DNA from 3 places in the Halobacillus sp. SY10 genome. Region 1 is predicted to be linked to each of the others. Evidence: riboswitches for the same ligand, from Rfam matches in the RefSeq annotation. Region 1 holds a riboswitch; each other region holds the start of a gene.
The links. Region 1 has a riboswitch for S-adenosylmethionine ahead of ACJA3J_RS11945 (methionine ABC transporter ATP-binding protein). Riboswitches for the same ligand answer to the same signal wherever they lie in the genome.
Positions count from the first base shown of each region.

Region 2: another riboswitch for S-adenosylmethionine. It lies ahead of ACJA3J_RS18350 (acetyl-CoA C-acyltransferase); the one in region 1 lies ahead of ACJA3J_RS11945 (methionine ABC transporter ATP-binding protein).
Region 3: another riboswitch for S-adenosylmethionine. It lies ahead of msrA (peptide-methionine (S)-S-oxide reductase MsrA); the one in region 1 lies ahead of ACJA3J_RS11945 (methionine ABC transporter ATP-binding protein).

Region 1 covers NZ_CP174345.1:2,338,630-2,342,824, forward strand. The annotation lists gene ACJA3J_RS11935 (MetQ/NlpA family ABC transporter substrate-binding protein) at 45-869, opposite strand; gene ACJA3J_RS11940 (methionine ABC transporter permease) at 892-1,554, opposite strand; gene ACJA3J_RS11945 (methionine ABC transporter ATP-binding protein) at 1,514-2,557, opposite strand; SAM riboswitch class I at 2,641-2,745, opposite strand; gene ACJA3J_RS11950 (iron-containing alcohol dehydrogenase family protein) at 2,889-3,962, shown strand; gene ACJA3J_RS11955 (NAD(FAD)-utilizing dehydrogenase) at 3,967-4,195, opposite strand, start outside.
Region 2 covers NZ_CP174345.1:3,598,207-3,602,401, reverse strand. The annotation lists gene ACJA3J_RS18355 (acetoacetate--CoA ligase) at 1-978, opposite strand, end outside; gene ACJA3J_RS18350 (acetyl-CoA C-acyltransferase) at 999-2,153, opposite strand; SAM riboswitch class I at 2,225-2,332, opposite strand; SAM riboswitch class I at 2,400-2,504, opposite strand; gene ACJA3J_RS18345 (hypothetical protein) at 2,906-3,121, shown strand; gene ACJA3J_RS18340 (Lrp/AsnC family transcriptional regulator) at 3,476-3,925, opposite strand.
Region 3 covers NZ_CP174345.1:828,637-832,831, reverse strand. The annotation lists gene ACJA3J_RS04180 (peroxiredoxin-like family protein) at 1-328, opposite strand, end outside; gene eutH (ethanolamine utilization protein EutH) at 352-1,470, opposite strand; gene ACJA3J_RS04170 (ion channel) at 1,615-2,019, shown strand; gene msrA (peptide-methionine (S)-S-oxide reductase MsrA) at 2,067-2,540, opposite strand; SAM riboswitch class I at 2,662-2,783, opposite strand; gene ACJA3J_RS04160 (AIM24 family protein) at 2,955-3,647, opposite strand; gene ACJA3J_RS04155 (DinB family protein) at 4,076-4,195, shown strand, end outside.

The sequences.
Region 1 (4,195 bases):
AATTACCATAAAAAAGGCTGACGAATGGACGTCAGCCTTCCTTTCTATTCTCTCATCCACTGTGGTTTCCCGAAACCTTTGAATTCTTCATCGATGATCTTTTCAAACTCCTCTGACTCCACAACTTCTTTAATATCTTTCACAAACTGTGCATCAAGATCTTCCGTTTTCACGGCTACACGGTTACGGTAATCATCAGGCATGTCTTCCAGAGCCAGTGCATTCAGGAGATCCATTCCCGCAGCCAATGCGTAGTTTCCTGGGACCATGGACAAATCTTCGCTATCGACTAGACGCGGCAGTTGTCCTGCTTCCACTTCGACAAACTGGATATCCTTTTTATTTTTCGTAATATCGTTCAATGATGCGCGTAATGGATCGACGCTGTCATCGACCTCAACAAGACCTTCATCCTCAAGCACAATCAATGCACGAGCAAGGTTTGTCGGATCGTTCGGTACGCCCATCGTGCTTCCTTCTTCAATACTTCCGATATCCTCGTATGTATTGGAATAGATTCCCATCGGGGCTGTTGGTACAATGATGACTTCAGATAGATCCAGGTTGTTTTCTTTCGCGAAAGACTCTAAATAAATTTTATGCTGAAAAAGGTTTGCATCCAAATCTCCGTTTGCAAGGGCTTTGTTGGGCTGGACATAATCAGTGAATTCCTTGTTCGTCACTTCGTATCCCTTTTCTTCTAATAGTGGAGCAATCGCTTTCGTGACCATATCACTGTAGGGTCCGGCAGTAGCACCGAAGCGAATCGTTTCTTTTCCAGAAGCATCTGCACTTTCTTCTTCTTCCCCGCATGCAGCGAGAAATGCGATCGATAATAAAGTGACGCCTAATAAAATGATTTTTTTCATGATGGTTCCTCCTAAATATGATTCAATTCTTTTTCACAGTTTTGGCAATATAATCGCCGGTGTATTGCACGATTTGGACGAGGACAATAAGCAGGATGACGGTCGTGAACATGACAAAGTTATCGTAGCGATAGTAACCATATCGAATCGCCAAGTCCCCGATTCCGCCTCCTCCGATAGCTCCTGCCATGGCGGAATATCCAATTAAACTGATAGCAGTTATAGTCAACCCGCTGATCAGCCCGGGTTTAATTTCAGGGAAAATGATATCCTTGATGATCAGCCAAGGGGAAGCTCCGCAGGCAATGGCTGCTTCAATCACCCCTTTGTCAATGTCCCGTGCAGACGATTCCACGATCCTTGCGTAAAAAGGGATGGCAGCAACCGAAAGCGCGACCGAAGCTGCTACAGGACCGGTCGTCGTCCCAATCAAGAAATTAGTAAAAGGGAATAAGAACACTAACAAAATAATGAACGGGACCGAACGAATTAAGTTCACCACGACGCCCACGATGCTTTTAATGGTGCGATTCTCGAGAAACAAATCCCGGTCCGTCACAAACAAGAGCAACCCGAGCGGAAGGCCTGCGATTAAAGCGACGACCAGTCCAATGCCTACCATGATCAGTGTTTCGATGAATGATTTATTCAGCTCTGGCCAGAGATTGATCAGCTGATCGATCATCTTGCAGCACCTCCACTTCTCCAAGCTTTTCTTTCAAATCTTGTATGGCACGGTGGACAACTTTTTGTTCTCCTGTCAATTCCATCACAAAGGTACCGAGAGCCTGGTCTTGAATGTAATCGATCTTCCCATGCAGAATATTGGCCCGTACGTTATACCCCTGTAAGAGATCTGACACAATCGATTCGTTGGCCGAGTCCCCTTTGAACGTCATATGTACGATGGTCCCTTTCCTTTCTGAAAGGATCTTTTCCGGGATACGGAAGTCAATCACCGTTTGGATGAAGCGTTTCGTCAATTCGTTTTCAGGAGCAGCGAAGATTTCATATGTAGAACCCTGCTCAACAATTTTTCCGTCTTCCATAACGGCGCAACGGTCGCAGATTTCCTTGACGACCTCCATCTCATGGGTGATCAGGACGATGGTAAGGCCGAGTTCACGATTGATCCTTTTCAACAAGTTCAAAATTGATTGCGTCGTATTCGGATCAAGTGCTGAGGTCGCTTCATCACACAAAAGCACCTTGGGATCATTGGCAAGCGCTCTCGCAATGCTCACCCTCTGCTTCTGCCCTCCACTCAACTGGGCCGGATATTGATCGGCTTTATCTGAGAGACCGACAAGCTCCAATAATTCCTGTGCCCTTCTTTTTCTTTCCTGGCGGTTGACGCCGGACGCCTTTAGAGCGAATGCCACATTTTCCAAAACGGTTTTCGCCATCGCGAGGTGAAAACCTTGAAAGATCATTCCGATTGATTGTCTGGCCTTCCTCAAGTCCCTGGAATTCAATGTCATGAGATCGATTCCATCGACCATGACCTTCCCTTCGGTCGGGCGTTCCAAAATGTTCATGCATCTTAAAAGGGTGCTCTTCCCAGCCCCGCTGTACCCGACGACTCCAAAAATTTCACCTTTTTTGATATCCAATGAGACGTCATCGACTCCGATCACGGTTTTCCCCTTGGATTGATAGACTTTGCTCAGTTGTTCCAATGAAATCATCGGCTTCCCCCCTGATTAAATAAGTTCCTACAAAAAAACTCCCGCCCTTTACGGGAGAGAGTTTCGCATGAAAGACTGCCAAACTCTTATCTCCCAGAATAGGACATTCTGAAGGATGTAGCACCACTCCATAAGGAAGGTTGCTGTGATATCTACGGGCCTTCTCCCTCCATCACTCTCGATAAGAATTTTCGTTTATGTTTTAACACTTTAACGTATGTATTAGGGTTTGTAAATAATTTTCTCAATTTTTTAAATTATATTTTTTCAACATTGACATTTAATTTTAAGGTATGGATAATAATGGGCATATCTTGAAAGGGGGATTGAGATGGAGTCTATAAATGTTCAAGGATCTCCGAATTTTTACAAGTGTGAACCCGGTATACTGAAAGAATTACCGGAACTTATCAAAGATGAGCCGTTCAAACATGGGACCATCATCCACGGAAAAGATTCATGGGCCATGGCCGAATCTTATATGCCAGAATTTCCGTTTAGCATCGGAACCATTTCGTATGACGGGGAATGCACCCATCAGGAAGTGGCAAGGATCAAGGAAAACGTCTCTCCTATTACGAACGTCTTGATCGGTGTCGGAGGCGGGAAAATTCTCGACCTCACTAAAGCGTGCGGCGAGGCGCTTGATCTTCCAGTCATCCTGATTCCTACACTCGTATCCAATTGTGCAGCCTGGACACCTTTGAGTGTGTTTTATGATGAAAATGGCAATTTCATTGAATATACGATCTACAAGAGAAGTACATACATGGTCATCGTCGACCCTGCCATGCTCGTTCATGCTCCCGTCGAATATCTCCGTGCGGGAATTGGAGATACGATTGCCAAATGGTATGAAGCCGATGTTCTGACGAGACATATAAAAGAAAAGCCTGTCCCTTTAGAAATGGCCCTTCACGCTGCAAAACTGTGTAGAGACATTCTATTCCAGGAGGGAAAAAATGCCGTGCACGGCAATGAAAAAGCTCAATGCACTACTGCATTCACACGTGTCGCTGAAACGATCATAATGGCAGGAGGTATGGTCGGAGGCTTTGGAGATGGTTACGGAAGAATATCCGGTGCCCACTCCATCCACAATGGGCTGACCAAAGTGCCAGGGGCTCATAAGTTTTTGCATGGAGAGAAAGTTGCTTACGGCATTCTCGTACAATTAGCACTCGAAGGAAAAACAGAACAAATAAAGCAGCTGATTCCTTTTTACAAATCCATGCGGCTGCCTTTATCACTCAAGGATCTGGATGCTGATTCACCGGAGGATATAGAGACAATTTCCTACTATTCCACACGGCCAAGTGAATCGATCCACCTTATGGGGATTCATGATCAAACGCAGGTGAGAGAAGCGATCCTAGCCGTTGAAAATAGCTTAGCCTCATTGTAAAAGGCTAAGCTATCATGCGGGCTAAATAAATTCCGCTCGCCGCCGCTTGAGACAGGGAGTGCGTTTCCCCGGAACAGTCCCCGATCAAGTACAAACCTGACAGCTCCGTCTCAAAATGCTCATCCGTGAAGATCTTCGCTTCATAAAATTTACTATCCACCCCATAAAGGATGGTATCCCGATCGATTTCCTCGCCAAGCAGCCCTTCCAACGCTTCAAAAAACTCAATCAGT
Region 2 (4,195 bases), 1.3 Mb from region 1:
ACTGGCTAACCCTGAAACGAGCCATGGATACATCATCCAGGCGGTATTGGTGTACCAGAACAACACATCATCTTGCTGGACATCGCAATGCAGCTGGTGTTCTTTGACATGTTGCAGGAGCGTCCCGCCGACCGAATGGACGATCGCTTTCGGCAGCCCCGTCGTTCCTGATGTATATAAAATATATAAGGTGTGGTCAAAAGGCACGGGTTCGAACGACGGCTCTACTGCATCATTGTTGCAAAGCTCATCCCAGGAGAGAGACTGGAGTCCTTCTATAGAAGTTTCGCCTCCGAACGTGACGAGTGCAGATAGTCCATCCAAGTGCTCTGTCGTCTGTTTGATTTTGTCCACGATATCGAATGATTTCTGCTTATATTGATAAGAGGTTGCAGCAAATAATACCTTCGGCTTCACCTGACCAATGCGATCGACGATTCCTTTCGTGCCGAAGTCAGGGGAACAGGAGGTCCAGGTTGCCCCGAGTGAAGTGGTTGCAAGTAAAGCGACCAACCCTTGGATATCGTTCGTCGTGACTCCGGCGACACAATCGCCTTTTTGCACACCTAACTGTTTTAACCCTTCCTGGGCTTTAGCTACGGATTGCCTCAATTCTTCTAAAGTAATGCTTCGATGAACCCCTGTCTCATTCGCTTCATAGGCCACGGTCCGATCAAGAGAACCGCGCAGGAGGTTTTCGGAGAAATTCAACCGTGCTTCCGGAAACCATGTACTATCAGGCATCGAAGGTCCAGGGATAAACACACGGTCACCCTTCTCTCCGATAATTCCTGAATAATCCCAAACGGCTGACCAAAATTCAGAAAGGTGGGAAACGGACCAGCGATGGAACCGTTCATATGGAAAAAGCGGCTGACCGGTAGATTCAGCAAAAGCTTTGATATGTGATTGTTCTATTCTTTCGCTCGTTGGTTCCCAAAGATAAGGGGAACGCTGAGCTGTAATCGATGTAGTCATTGGATTTGTCTCCTTTCGAGTCATGAATGAGGAACGTCAATGAAGAGGGCCATGCCCTGTCCGCCACCGCCGCAAAGGGAAGCGATGCCTTTTCCTCCGCCACGTCGTTTGAGTTCATGGGCAAGAGTCAAAACAAGTCGGAATCCAGTGCCACCTAAAGGGTGACCAAGAGCGATCGCACCACCGTTAACATTGACGCGGTCATAATCGATATCAAGATCCCGGCAGCTGGCGATCACCACACTGGCAAACGCTTCATTGATTTCAAACAGATCGATATCGTCCGTCGTCAATTGATGTCTGTCTAATAATTCTTGGATGGCTTGCGATGGTTTCGTTTGTAAACTTGGATCTGGCCCGGCAATTTCGGACCAATCGATGATTTCCGCCAACGGATCCTGACCGAGTGATTCTGCTTTCTCTTTCGTGGTAACGATCCCAACGCTTGCCCCGTCTGTCATTTGAGAAGCATTGCCTGCCGTAATCGTGCCTTCGTTGGAAAAGGCGGGGGAGAGGTTGGATAACTTCTCTACTGTCGTTCCTTTGCGTACGCCTTCATCTTTTTCAAGCAAACATGAAAAAGGAGCGATTTCCGGCTGCAGCCATCCCTTTTCTTGAGCCTCTGTTGCTCGCTGCTGGGAAAGAGCGGCATATTCATCCTGTTCCTCTCGACTGATTTCATAGGAGCGGTTTTTCTCATCGGTAAGTGCACCCATCGATACATCCGTTAAGGCGCACCATAAACCGTCGTTTAGTAAGGTGTCTTTCAGCATGCTATGACCGAGTCCTGAAGAAGCCCGTACAGGAGCGGTGTGAGGTGCGTTCGTCATCGAGTCGAATCCGCCGACGACGTATAATTCTCCTTCATTCAATTGCAGTCTTCGGGAAGCATCTGCGATGGTAGCGATCCCGCCTAAGCAGACATTGTTCAATGTGATGGCAGGTGTATCGATCTCCACCCCTGCCTTATAAGCGACTTGCCTGGCAGGATTTTGGCCGCCCCCAGCCTGGATCACTTGGGCAAGCAGCACACCATCCGCCTGTTTGGCTATCGGATTTTTCTCAATTAACGCGTTTAACGCGTGCGATCCAAGTTCTGTTGCGGATTTCTTTTTCAAGGCCCCTTTCCATTTACCGAACGGGGTTCGAATGCCATCTAAAAGTACGATACTCATCTATGTAGCCACTCCTTTTTTAAAAATAGAAAGAGCCCTCTTCACAAAAATAAGAAGAGGGCTCTTGGCTCTTCTTATCTTCCAGGATCATCTCCTGCAGGAATTAGCACCTTTTCAAGCGGTTGCTTGATGGTTGCCGGGCGTCAACGGGCCAGTCCCTCTGCCTCTCTGGATAAGAAATAAGTATTCAATTGGAAAATATAAAGCCTCTCTATCAGTGATAGAGAGGCTAGAGATTATGTAAATCTCTTATCTTCCTGAGCGTTCACTCAGTAGGATTTGGCACCATGCTATGAATATAGCGGTTGCCGGGTTTCACAGGGCCAGTCCCTCCACCTCTCTGGATAAGATGTTCTTTCGTTATTTGGTTAAGTGCCATGTTAGCAAGGCAAAGCGCAGGTGTCAATAAATTTTGTAGAAAAGTGTGAAAATTTATTTTATTTAGCGTATGCTCTCAAACGTATGAGAAAACAAATAGATAGCTTAACAGCAGTGGTTTTCACTAGTATTTCGTATCTTTTTAGGTTATAAATGTGTTTATGTTTTTGAAGACTTATGTTTTGATTACCACCTAGGTTTACTCATAATTGCAAAGTCGTTTTTTCTAGGAGGAGCAGGAATTTGGATCAATAGTGTAGTAAATATTTAGTACAAGAATTTAACTCTTGTCATCCTCGCTATTACTAACAGTCAAAAGAACCTGACAAGAGAGTTTAGAAGTGAGGAAAGATATCAAATAAGGGGGCATACACATGGCAGAAGTATCTTCGATGAAGCAGGCCGTTGATGTTTTACTTAAAAAGGGATTATCCAAGCGGGACATCCTAACCAATGTAGATAACAGCCATTTCCCGTTTGAAGATGAAGAAGTTGTGATGACCTTTATTGATCTACAAATTGAGTGTTCCTCTGATGATGAATTTGGCAAGTTGGTGGAGTATTTATATGGATTTAATGATAAGCAATAATTGTTTTGTTCGTTCAACTCTTAAATTATATTAACTCTAGGCGGAAAAAAACTAGGAGGAAAGCGCAGCTCTTTTGTTTAGTAAAGAGCTGCGTTATTTTTAGTTAAGTAGTTCTAAGAGATTATTATATGAATAGGTAGATCATCACACTCTTATTAACAAATAATTAGTGATTGAAACGTTACAAGTTGATAACGCGCAAGCCTACGTTTTTATAGCACTTACCTTACGGATTTGATTTAAATTTTTCATACATAAATTGAGATGTTTTGTTATGCTTTTTGGAATTACCATCATATCATTAACTATTTCATAAAAAAGGCAGGTTATCCATTTGTGGATAACCTGCCTTTTTTATAGTTTCAAGCCGCTCCTGCTCTTAAACCGGCGTAATAACGTATGACTTTCTACACGGGTAATTCCTTCTAATGCGTATAATTCATTATTAATAAAAGATTCAAGCTCTTTGAAGTCTTTGACGAGCACATGCATATGTAAGGTGCTTGGTCCTGTCATTTGATAGCAACTGGCGACATAAGGATTGTTCGCGAGGTTTTCGGCTACCTCAACGAGGGATCGGGGCTCACAGTCGACTTCGAAAAAAGCAGAAACTTGTTTACCGACTTTTTCACTGTTGACCACAGCTGTAAACTTTTCAATTATGCCACAGTCAATCAGCTGGTTGACGCGTGAACGAACAGCAACACGGGATAAATCGAGAGTTTTCCCAATCTCCGTATAGGAAAGGCGTCCATCCTCAATCAATAATTCCAGTATTTTTTTATCTACTTCATCAATCTTCATCGAAGCGTCTTCCTGCATAACTTCCACCTCACTTCTCGACTAAAGCTCAGCCTTCAAAAATTTTACCACTAAAATAGTCCCCATTCAAACAAAGCAGGGAGAACCCGTAGAGAAAATAAAAAATTCCAATAATTTTGTCATTTGGGGTTTTAATTTTCTGAATATTGGATTATACTCAACTACAACGAAAAACCGTTTGTTAATTAAAAATCCGTTTTTGATTAACTTTCGAAATCTGTGAATGGTTATTCATTATTTTGCGGAGGGTTT
Region 3 (4,195 bases), 1.5 Mb from region 1:
CAATCAATTCAGCTCCTTCTCCATGAATCTCATCTAGGATTTGCTGATAGGCTCTCAGTTCCATGTTGCAATAAGGACACCATCCTCCGCGATAAAAAGTAAGGACGACCGGTCCACTTTTTAATTGTTCATAAAGCTCGACCGTTTCCCCCTTCGCGTCAGGCAAGTTGAAGTTTGGCGCTTTCTCTCCTGCTGACAAACCTTCTCCATCATTTGAAGATTCAAGTTCATCAATCGCCTTCTTCATTTTTTCTTGTATTTCATCAGGAGTTGCTTTCTTGAATTTTTCAATGTAATCGTTATAATGCTTTCTCATTTCTGTCTTCATGAAAAAACTCCTTTTCAGCGGATTCACTTTTCATTATATAGGGGTGCGACACTCGAAGAAACTGATTTGCTCTCTCTCGTCATCCATAAGGCAAGACCAACGGCTAATACCCCAGCTGTTAATTTACCAACCAATACTGGGAAAATCATATCCCTTTCTACACTAGCCACGAACGCAAAATGGCTGCCGATGACAAACGCCCCGCTCACCGCAAAGGCAGCATTGACCGTTTTCCCTCGTTCATCCATATCTTTCATCGTCGCTAACATGGGTAAGTGATGTGCCGTAGAAGCGATCAGCCCTGTTAAGGACGTAGCATTCATGCCTAACCTTTCACTCAGTTGTCCTATCCATCTCTCTCCCCGCTGATTGATGAAAGCGACAAGAGGATAAGCACCAGCTAATGTAACGGTAATCCTTCCAACGATGATGATCCCTTCCGATAAAGGAGCCATCCCCGGCAGGACAACGAACCCTGTCAACGTTTCGATAATAATGAGAGCAAGACCTGTAATGATGATGATTTCAATGGTTTTTCCGAAATAAGAAAATAACCGGATCGTTATGTTCGTGAACAACCATAATCCCGCCCCGATACAGCCGGAGAGCAAGATAGCCGGCGTCAAATTACGTAACATCCACGCCGCTTCATATCCTGCCAGTGCACCACCGACAAAGCATCCGATCGGAACCGTAACTAAACCTGCTAAAATTCCCTTTGAAAAGAAAGGCCGATCTTCTTTTTTTACAATCGTAAGCGCAACAGGAATTGTAAAAACAAGCGTCGGTCCCATCATCGTACCGAGGAGTGCCCAGGAAAAAGTGGCCGCTTCCTCTTCCACAGCTAGAGATTCTGCCAAAGGGTAGGCACCCATATCAATAGCAAGCATCATGGATGCAAACATCGAAGGATCCGCCCCGAACCATAAAAACAACGGGCGGATGACAGGGGCCAGCCACTGGGACAGTACGGGTGCTAGGGATATGATCCCTACCATCGAAAGAGCAAGTGGTCCCATCATCATAAACGCTTCGTAAAAACGCCACCCGAGAGATAGCCGGTGATTAAGCACATAATAATCAAGGGCACCCAATACCATGAAAATACACATCACAATTAGAATCGCGTCATTAACCCACAAAAGCCCAGCCCCTTCCTTACATTTTTTAATCAATGTTTACGGGAACTTCTACACAGGGTAGGAGTTCTTCTATAATGGCTTGCTCGTCTTTACACAGTGGACGCTAACATAGCCATTCAATTTTTTTATAAAGGAGAAGAAGAAATGGTACAAGCTCTGTTCATCGTTGCGGTCATTTTCATTGCAGCGAATCTCGTGTACTTTTTCACGAATAAAACATACAGAAAAAGCTACTTCAGCACGGCACTTTTCTTTCAATTATTTTTTGTACTGACAGGTGTATTACTAGGGTTTACGGTCCTCTACTATTTGCTATCTTTAGATGGAGTCATTCTAGTTACTAGTTTATCATCCCGGGAACCTGTCGAACCAACCTTTTTGGACTTGCTTTACTTCAGTGGGGAAACCTTGTTGAGCGTAGGTTATGGTGACATGTTACCTGTGGGGATGGCTCGTTTCTTTGCCTTGCTTGAATCGGGAATCGGCATCCTTCTCCCTACAGCCTATTTCTTAAAAGCCATGGATGCATCCAGGCAAAAAGAAGATTAAGAAGGTTTACCTATATAAAAGGACCCTCGCGAAAGGGTCCTTTCTTATTATCCAATGGAGCATGCGGCAGATCCATGCTTTTGTAAATATTTCTGGTGATGCTCTTCTGCTTCATAAAAAGTTGTGGCCTCTTCTACTTCTGTAACGATCGGGCGTTTGAAAATCCCTTTACCTTCCCATTCTTTAATTTTTTCTTCAGCAATGTACTTCTGGCTTGCATCCGAATAAAAAATGACAGAACGGTATTGGTGACCAACGTCGATTCCCTGCTTGTTGCGGGAAGTCGGATCGTGAGCTTCAAAGAAGATATTTACAAGTTCTGCATAAGTGATTACGGTTGGATCGTAGTTCACTTTCACAGATTCCGCGTGTCCACTCTTGCCCGCTTTGACTTGTTCGTATGTCGGGTTATCCAGATGGCCGCCAATATAACCGACCTTCGTTTCTGTAACCCCTTCGAATTTTTCAAAAAACGCTTCTACTCCCCAAAAACATCCTGCACCGAAAATAGCTGTTGCCATTTAACATCTTTCCTTTCCCTTAACGCAACTTCTATCGAGAGCCTTGACGGTTATGGTGCTTACACGAAAAGACCCCTTTTCTTATCCAGTAAGAAAAGGGGTCGCTAATATCCGCACGATCCTCTCATCTCTTAGAATGTGAATACATTCTACAGGAATTGGCACCGTTCTCGTCAATCCGTAGATTGATTCGATGGTTGCCGGGCATCAAAGGGCCAGTCCCTCCGCCTCTCTGGATAAGAAGTTTCCGTTATTTATTTTTGTTAGTATCCATAGTACTACGTTTTTGTAACGAAGTAAAGGAAAACAGATTAAAAATTTCAAATGATTGTACATCGAGTTTTGTCTTTCTTGATTTCATTGTATTCAGAGCTTAACATGCTCATGCCTGTCTGTAAAAAAATCCGCTTCAGCTCAGTTCTGGCCTGTCGTGTAAACTTCTTCAAACGGCTGAACAATGACGAATCCATCGCCTTCAAACTCCATTTGAATGGACTCCCCGCTTCCGCGTCCAATCAACGTTTTGAAACTGATGTCTGTTCTGAAATTCGGCTCCAAGTGCCCTGACCAGGCCACAGTAGCATGCGGGTCAGTGATTACAGGTTCCCCTGGACGAACTAGCAGCGTCAATGGTTCATAGTGCGAAGTAATCGCGACGCGTCCACTTCCGCTGAGGGTTACATTGAATAAACCACCCGAAACCATCCCGGCCACTTTTTTCATCAGTTTTATATCCCAATCAATGCTCGGCTCAAATGCCAGAAGGTCGTTTCCATTCACTGTGATTGTTTCATTATCCAGGTCAAAAATAGTAATCTTCTTGCCCTGATCGGCAAGGTAAAGACGACCACGGCCAGTAGCCTTCATTAAAGAACTCCCTTCACCAGTCATCGCTTTTTTAAATAAACGACCGACGCCATGCTCAAGGATGCCCTCTCTTTCAAATTTGATGTTCCCATTATAGGAAATCATCGCGCCTGCTTTAGCCCATACTTGATCGAGTAGATTCACCTCAAGGATTCTCGGGGTCTCCAGCTCAAAGTAATCATTCTCGGATTCATCCTGCTTCGTTTTTCTAATAAATTCATCAATGGAGTAGTCACTCATCATCTGTTCCTCCTTAGCGTATTCTATGATTATTTATGCTTTCTCATTGCTTCTATACCACGATGGATCAAAATCGAGGCCTAAAGTTTTCGGATCTTAGTGGCTATGATTTTAATGAGCCTTCGTCATTTATTATTCAATAAAGACGGACAAATCCCTACTGTAAATAAGGATTTTTATTCTCCCTCCAAATGCTTGTCAAACCAATCCAACACCTCAGACGCATACTCTTTGAAATGCAGCCTTAGTCCGTGGCCTCCGCACAATTGGAATAATCTGTATGACCCGGTCATGAAAAATCTTCCTTTTCCTAACTTTACATACGGAAGGGCGTGTGAAAGGTTTCATTTTTGGAGGTGCTAGGGAAAGAAACTTCTATAAGAGTTGTGATAGACTCGATGTAACTTCACTTGAAAGGGAGAATCTGTATGTATGGCTTAGATGAAAAAAGAAATGAACTGCTCCATTTTGTTGAAGAAGTTTCAGAGCAAGAAGCATCCGTCAAGCCTGAAGAAGATCGTTGGTCCATCCTTGAAGTTTTAGAACAT